DNA from 2 places in the Streptomyces sp. TRD_SC_5 genome. Region 2 is predicted to be linked to the other one. Evidence: riboswitches for the same ligand, from Rfam matches in the RefSeq annotation. Region 2 holds a riboswitch; the other holds the start of a gene.

Region 1 (4,060 bases), 4.3 Mb from region 2:
CCGCGATGTCGTCGTGCTCAAGATCGTCAAGCGATTCCTGGACACCGGTGTCGCGCTGCAGAACATCCGCGCCGCCGTCCAGCATCTGCGAGCCCGCGGTTTCCAGGATCTCGAGCGGATGACGCTCATGAGCGACGGCGCGACGGTGTACGAGTGCTCGTCTCCCGACGAGGTTGTCGCGCTGCTCCAGGGCGGCCAGGGCGTCTTCGGGATCGCCGTGGGCGTGGTCTGGCGGGACGTGGAGAGCGCGCTGTCCCAGCTGCACGGCGAGCGCGTCGACACGGGCGAGACCCTGGTCGGCCACAACCCCACCGACGAGCTCGCGCGGCGCCGCAACAAGGCAGGCTGAGCCGGCGGTCCGGCCTCCCGCCGCGCCGCCGGCCGCCGATTGTCAGTGCCGTACGGCAGCATCGGTGGTGTGAGATCCGCGCCGACCATCCTGCATCTGGACATGGATGCCTTCTACGCCGCCGCAGAGCAGGCAGCGAAGCCGAGTCTGCGCGGAAAGCCGGTGGTGGTCGGCGGTATCGGGACGCGCGGGGTCGTCGCCACCGCGTCGTACGAAGCCAGGCGTTTCGGGGTGCATTCCGCGATGCCGGTCGCCCAGGCGCGGCGACTGTGCCCGAATGCGGCCTATCTCATGCCGCGCTTCGCCCTTTACCGGTCGGTCAGCGAACAGGTCATGGAGCTGCTCGGGCGGCTTTCGCCACTGGTGGAGCCGCTGAGCCTGGACGAGGCCTTCGTCGACCTGGAGGCGGGCGGGGTGGCCGACGACTCCGCCTCGGCCCGCAGGGCCGGAGAGCTGCTGCGGGCGGACATCAGAGCCGTCACGGGGCTCACGGGGTCCGTCGGTCTCGCGGGGTCCAAGATGCTGGCGAAGATCGCCTCGGAGCAGGCCAAGCCGGACGGGCTGGTGCTCATCGAGCCGGGGACCGAGCGGGAGCTGCTGGGGCCCATGCCGGTGCGGATTCTGCCCGGGGTCGGGCCTGCCACCGGGGAGCATCTGCGACGGGCGGGGATGACGACGGTCGCCGATCTGGCGGAGGCGGGGGAGGACGAGCTTGTACGGCTGCTGGGGAAGGCGCACGGGGTCTCGCTGTACTGGATGGCTGTCGGGCACGACGACCGGCCCGTAGTGGCCGAGCGGGACGCGAAATCGGTGTCGGTCGAGGACACCTTCGAGGTCGACCTGCACGACAGGACCCGGGTCCGCAACGAGGTGGTGCGGCTGTCCGACCGGTGCGTTCAGCGGTTGAGGGCGGCCGGGCGCTCGGGCCGGACCGTCGTACTGAAGGTGCGCAGGTACGACTTCTCGACCCTGACGCGCTCCGAGACGCTGCGCGGACCGACGGACGATCCCGCGGTGGTGCGGGAGGCCGCGGGGCGGCTGCTGGAGTCGGTGGACACGACGGGTGGGGTGCGGCTGCTGGGCGTGGGGGTCACCGGCCTCGCGGACTACACACAGGAAGATCTCTTCGCCCAGGCGGCGGGTGAGCGCGCCGAGGCACAGGACGCGGACGGGGCGGAGGAAGCGGGGAAGCCGGCCACGGGCAGTGGCGAGCCGGTGCCCGTGCCCGAGCCGCCAGCGGAGCGCCGGTGGCTGGCCGGGCAGGACGTGCGGCACACCGAGTACGGGGCGGGGTGGGTGCAGGGCAGCGGCCTCGGGCGGGTGACGGTGCGGTTCGAGGAGCCGACCTCGCCGCCCGGGAGGGTGCGGACCTTCAAGGTGGACGATCCGGGTCTGACGCCGTCGGATCCGCTCCCGCTGGTGAGGGCGCCGGCGGATCGGGACGGGGATCAGGCGGGGTCGTCGCCGGCCAGCCGCCCGAAGTCGCGGTCGGGCGCGGGAGAGGAGATGTCGAGCCCGTAGTGGTGGTAGAGCTGCAGTTCCTGCTCGGGGGAGAGATGGCGGCCCACGCCGAAGTCGGGGGCGTCCCGGATCAGGGCGCGGTCGTACGGCACGCGGAGGGAGTCGTCGACGACCTTGCTCGGCTCCAGGGGGACGAAGGCGTCCCGGCTGAAGAGGCCGGTGCGTACCGCAGCCCATTCGGGCACACCGGTGGCGTCGTCGAGGTACACCTCGTCCACCGTTCCGATCTTGGTGCCGTTGCGGTCGAATGCCTTGCGGCCGATCAGGCTGCGCGGATCGATGTCGGTCTGCACGGTCCCTCCAACTGATCGCAGCTGCTCCGTAATCCCGTAAAGCATACGAAAGTGCACAACTGTGGACTCGGCCACTCGAGGGATCCACGACGGGCCTCGCTGGTAGGCTGGCCAATGGCTGCTGACCCCGTGCGGGAGAGTCTCCGGTGAACATGCCGGAGGCGCCGAAGGAGCAAATCCTCCCCGGAATCTCTCAGGCACCCGTACCGCACGGACGAGGTCACTCTGGAAAGCAGGGTGGGCGTCGGACGGGCATGTGCTTGATGAAGAGCACAGCACCTGTTGCGGATCCCTTCCTCACCGACGGTGAAAGCCGGAACGACCCTCGACGTCAGCGACGTCCGGACGGTCCTCCGGTGAAGCTCTCAGGTTGAGATGACAGAGGGGGAGGCCGTCCGGGTACCCGTGCCGTGGTGCCCCTCGCAGGTCGCGTCAGACCAGGAGGCCTTCCGCAGATGACCGCAAACCGCATTCCGCTCTCACAGCTTGAGCGTGGCATCCCCTTCGAGCAGCGCCACATCGGGCCCGATGCCGAAGCTCAGGCCAAGATGCTCGCCCAGGTCGGTTACGGCTCGCTCGACGAGCTGACCGCGGCCGCGGTGCCGGACGTCATCAAGAGCGCCGAGGCGCTCGGGCTGCCCGACGGGCGTACCGAGGCCGAAGTGCTGGCCGAGCTGCGTACGCTCGCCGACCGTAACCGGGTGCTCGCCCCGATGATCGGCCTCGGTTACTACGGCACCTTCACGCCGCCGGTGATCCTTCGCAACGTCATGGAGAACCCGGCCTGGTACACGGCGTACACGCCCTACCAGCCGGAGATCTCGCAGGGCCGCCTGGAGGCGCTGCTCAACTTCCAGACGATGGTCGCCGATCTGACCGGTCTGCCGACCTCGGGCGCCTCGCTGCTCGACGAGGGCACCGCCGCAGCCGAGGCGATGTCGCTCGCGCGCCGCGTCGGCAAGGTCAAGAACGGCGTCTTCCTGATCGACTCCGACACGCTGCCGCAGACCGTGGCCGTCATCCAGACGCGCGCGGAGCCGACCGGTGTCGAGGTCGTCGTCGCCGATCTGTCCGACGGCATTCCGGCCGAGGTGGCCGAGCGCGGTGTCTTCGGCGTGCTGCTCCAGTACCCGGGTGCGTCGGGCGCTGTGCGGGACATCAAGGCCGTCATCGAGCAGGCGCACGAGCTCGGGGCCATCGTCACCGTCGCCGCGGATCTGCTGGCGCTGACGCTGCTGACCTCGCCCGGTGAGCTCGGCGCGGACATCGCTGTGGGTACCACCCAGCGCTTCGGTGTGCCGATGGGCTTCGGAGGCCCGCACGCCGGGTTCATGGCCGTACGCGAGAAGTTCGCGCGCAGCCTGCCCGGGCGGCTCGTCGGCGTCTCCGTCGACGCGGACGGCAACAAGGCGTACCGGCTGGCGCTCCAGACGCGTGAGCAGCACATCCGCCGGGAGAAGGCCACCAGCAATATCTGTACGGCGCAGGTGCTGCTTGCCGTGATGGCCGGCATGTACGCCGTCTACCACGGTCCGGACGGGCTGCGCGGCATCGCGCTCCGCACGCACCGGTACGCGACGCTGCTCGCGGAGGGGCTGCGCGCCGGTGGCGTCGAGGTCGTCCACGGCACGTACTTCGACACGCTGACCGTGCGCGTTCCGGGCAAGGCGGCCGATGCTGTCGCCGCTGCCCGTGAGGGCGGGGTCAACCTGTACCAGGTTGACGCCGACCACGTTTCCGTCGCCTGTGACGAGACCACGGCCCGTGCACAGATCTCCGCGGTCTGGGCAGCCTTCGGGGTCGACGCCGACATCGAGGCGCTCGACGCGAAGGTGGCCGACGCGCTTCCCGAGGGGCTGCTGCGGAGTGACGAGGTGCTTACGCACCCCGTCTTCCA
Region 2 (4,060 bases):
GGGATCTCGATGGCCGGTTCGGACAGCCGCAGCGGCCCTGCCGGCATCCGGTCGAGTCCGGTCGCGATACGCCGCAGATCGAGCCAGGGGATGCCGACGCCGCCGCCGGGGGCGTGCGGGTTGAGCCAGATGCCCCAGCGGTCGGAGAAGAGCGCGCGCGCGACATCGCGGCCGGACACCACTTCGTACGCCCGGCTCCAGCCGCTCGCGGCGAGCTCCTGGGCGGAGGTGACGCACGGCGCGTAGCCGAGGCCGTCGACGTCCATGTTTCCGTACTGGGCGTCGGGGGACCCCGCCTGGCCGTGCCAGAGCAGCATCCAGACCTGGCCGCCCGCCGGATCGGCGAGGGCGCGCAGCAGCGCCTCGTACGCGTCGTACCGCCCGGGCGTCACCTGGCGCAGCATGTGCTCGACCTGCCCGGCCGCCGCAGTGCCTGACGCGCTCACCCTGGGTCCCGCCCCTCTTCGATCCACCGTGTTGCTTCAGCTTAAGCGGCAGCACTGACACAGAGCACGAGTCAGGCGCGTGTGTAGAAGGGCCGCACCTTTTCCAGCATCCAGCCGGCGACGGGGTCCTGGGCCGCCACGTCCAGCAGAATCAGGTTGACCTCCCAGGGCACCTGGACGCGGCCGAGCGCCCGGCCGAGGGCGTCCATCGGAGCGTTGCGGTCGGCGCCCTCCCAGGAGGACAGCTGTACGCCGACGAACAGCGCCGGGGGCCCGCCCTCGATGCTCGCGAGCGCGCGACGGGCGGTCAGCACCACACCGCTCTCCTCGAACTCCCCGGCGGCGGCGGCGAGGAAGTCGACGGGCTCCTCCTGCCAGTCCGGCTCGAAGAGCCGCACCCTGCCTCCACTGGCCGGCCCGTCCAGCGGTGTACGCCCGGCCCGGCAGAGCTCGGCGACGGCGGGCGGCGGCAGCGGCACGCCGACCGCGCCGTCCGGGTTCACCGCGATGCCGAGCTGGGGCGGCAGCCCGCGGGCGAACTCGCGGGCGGGCGCGACGGTGAAGGACATGTGGGGCCCGGCGCAGTGGCGCAACTGCTCCTCGGAGCTGTACACGGGGACGTACGCCTCGCCGTGGATCTGCACGGTGGGCAGGTCGAGGTTCGGGGAGTCGGGCCCGCCGCCGTTCGGCAGCGGCACCCATACCTGGCTGCGCCCCAGCACCTCGACGATGCGGCCGCCGGCGGCGGGGTTGCCGAGCGAGGCGCCGAGTACCTCTTCGAGCTCGTTGCCGGGCCAGCCGTTGCCGCCGTGCGGGTGGGCGGGTATGGGGAAGTCGGGGTAGTCCACGGGTACGACCTTAACGCGGGGCGGGAGGCACCCTGCGGGCTGTCCCTGCGGAGCCGTTCCCCTGCCCGCCTCTGCCCGCTGTGCCATTTCGCGGCTCCGCCGCGCGAGGGCTCCGCCCGGGCCCCGCTCCTCAGACTCCGGAGAAATCGATCACCCCGAGCGCCCCCGCCGCATCCCGGTCCAGCAGCACCGCCGACGCGCACCCCGCCGGCAGCCGGCCCGCCTCCGCGTCCCGTACCAACCGGCCCACCGCCCGCCGGTGCCGGGCGAAGGCATAGCCCGAGACGCCGCGGCCCCGCTCCTCCTGCCCGGCCCGCGCCACATCGGCCGTCACGTCGAGCAGCAGCAGGTGCAGCGCGACCCCCCGGCGGCGGGCGTCGCGCGCCAGCCAGCGCCGCACCCAGGCCTGCGTACCGCAGTCGTGCACCACGACGCCGTCGCCCGAGCGCAGCGCGCGCCACAGCCCGCCGTAGTGCGCCGCGCGCACCAGCGGCCGGTACAGCCCGTACGGCAGCAGCCGCGGCATCCGCGCCTCCCAGCGCTCACGCACGTCCTGCGAGTCGATACGGTGCGCCGCCGTGCTCGCCGTACGCCGGATCAGCGTGCTCTTGCCGCTGCCGGGCAGACCGGACACGACCACCGTGTCCCCGGCCGCGAAGGCCAGTGACCGCGGGCTGCGCCCCGCGCGCCCGCGCAGATCGCGCACGGTCGGCGCGGGCCGCCGGGCGGCCGCCCTGACCGGTGCCGGAACCGGCACCGCCACGCCCTGCTGGTCGGGCACCGCACGGTGCGCGGCGCCCGTGGTCGACGCGTACACACCTGACTGCTGGAACGTCATCGTCTTCCCCCTGTCGGGTGTCCCCCACCCTTGCCCAAGAAGTGTAAAGAAAAGGTAATGCGTCACAAGTCCATTTCCGTGCAATGATGTGCGCGCCAACTGCATACCGGCCGCTTGAATCCGCGCGGGAGAGTCCGAAGGCACTCTGTGTCCAGGACGCCGAAGGAGCAAGTTCCTCCCTTGAATCTCTCAGGCCCCGTACCGCGCGGGCGAGGCAGATCTGAAAAGCGGGCCGCTTCGTCGCGGCTCCACCCAAGGTGCAAGCCGAGACAGTCACTCTCTCGGTGAACCTCTCAGGTTCCGATGACAGATGGGGAGGATTGTCCTCGCCTGTCATGCCCTGGGAGCCCCACACATGAGCAATGTCCCCCGTCACACCGCACTCGACGCGCTGCATCGTTCGCTGGGCGCGACCATGACCGACTTCGCGGGCTGGGACATGCCGCTGCGGTACGCCAGCGAGCGCGACGAGCACAACGCCGTACGTACCCGCGCCGGCCTCTTCGACCTCTCCCACATGGGCGAGATCACGGTCACCGGCGCGCAGGCCGTGGACGCCCTCGACTACGCGCTCGTCGGCAACATCGGCACGGTCGGCATCGGGCGCGCCCGCTACACGATGATCTGCCAGGAGGACGGCGGGATCCTCGACGACCTGATCGTCTACCGCCTGGCCGAAACCGAGTACATGGTCGTCGCCAACGCCGGCAACGCCCAGATCGTCCTCGACGCCATCACCGAGCGCGCCGCCGCCTTCGACGCCGCCGTACGGGACGACCGTGACGCGTACGCCCTGATCGCCGTCCAGGGCCCCGAGTCCCCCGGGATTCTGAAGTCCGTCACGGACGCCGACCTGGACGGTCTGAAGTACTACGCCGGCCTCCCCGGCACCGTCTCCGGCGTCCCCGCCCTCATCGCCCGTACCGGCTACACCGGTGAGGACGGCTTCGAGCTGTTCGTCGCCCCGGCCGACGCCGAGCAGCTGTGGCAGGCACTGACCGAAGCGGGCAAGGACGCCGGCCTCGTCCCCGCAGGCCTCTCCTGCCGCGACACCCTGCGCCTGGAAGCGGGCATGCCGCTGTACGGGCACGAGCTGACCACCTCGCTCACCCCGTTCGACGCGGGCCTCGGCCGGGTCGTGAAGTTCGAGAAGGAGGGCGACTTCGTCGGCCGCGCCGCCCTCGAAGCCGCCGCCGAGCGCGCCGAGACCGCGCCGCCGCGCAAGCTGGTCGGCCTGATCGCCGAGGGCCGCCGCGTCCCGCGCGCGGGTTTCCCTGTAGTGGCGGACGGCAAGGTCATCGGCGAGGTCACCTCCGGCGCCCCGTCCCCGACGCTGGGCAAGCCGATCGCCATGGCGTACGTCGATGCCGCGCACGCGGCGCCGGGCACGCCCGGTATCGGCGTAGACATCCGCGGTACGCATGAGCCGTACGAGGTCGTCGCGCTGCCCTTCTACAAGCGCCAGAAGTGACCCCCCGCACAACCTCCCCGTTCACCAGCACTCCCCCGCGTACAGGAGAATTCAGGTCATGAGCAACCCCCAGCAGCTGCGTTACAGCAAGGAGCACGAGTGGCTGTCGACCGCCGAGGACGGCGTCGCGACGGTCGGCATCACGGAGTTCGCGGCCAACGCGCTCGGTGACGTCGTCTTCGCCCAGCTCCCGGAGGTCGGCGACACGGTGACGGCGGGCGAGTCCTGCGGCGAGCTGGAGTCGACCAAGTCGGTCAGCGACCTGTACTCCCCGGTGACCGGCGAGATCGTCGAGGCCAACCAGGACGTCGTGGACGACCCGTCGCTGGTGAACTCCGCCCCCTTCGAGGGCGGCTGGCTCTTCAAGGTGCGCGTCACGGACGAGCCGGGCGACCTGCTCTCCGCCGCTGAGTACGACGCCTTCTCCTCCGGCAACTAACACCTCGAACGGGACCGT

Evidence for each region. A riboswitch is a leader RNA that binds a small molecule or an ion and turns the genes downstream of it on or off. The one in region 2 is predicted to bind glycine.
Region 1: another riboswitch for glycine. It lies ahead of gcvP (aminomethyl-transferring glycine dehydrogenase); the one in region 2 lies ahead of gcvT (glycine cleavage system aminomethyltransferase GcvT).

The regions. Positions count from the first base shown of each region.
Region 1 is NZ_JBWZZS010000001.1:871,449-875,508, reverse strand. Features, by position in the region: gene AC1P0E_RS04125 (MerR family transcriptional regulator) at 1-349, shown strand, start outside; gene AC1P0E_RS04120 (DNA polymerase IV) at 419-1,870, shown strand; gene AC1P0E_RS04115 (PRC-barrel domain-containing protein) at 1,798-2,163, opposite strand; glycine riboswitch at 2,286-2,382, shown strand; gene gcvP (aminomethyl-transferring glycine dehydrogenase) at 2,619-4,060, shown strand, end outside.
Region 2 is NZ_JBWZZS010000001.1:5,199,096-5,203,155, reverse strand. Features, by position in the region: gene AC1P0E_RS24005 (enhanced serine sensitivity protein SseB C-terminal domain-containing protein) at 1-446, opposite strand, end outside; gene AC1P0E_RS24000 (enhanced serine sensitivity protein SseB) at 518-1,294, opposite strand; gene AC1P0E_RS23995 (AAA family ATPase) at 1,425-2,132, opposite strand; glycine riboswitch at 2,248-2,346, shown strand; glycine riboswitch at 2,347-2,452, shown strand; gene gcvT (glycine cleavage system aminomethyltransferase GcvT) at 2,488-3,603, shown strand; gene gcvH (glycine cleavage system protein GcvH) at 3,662-4,042, shown strand.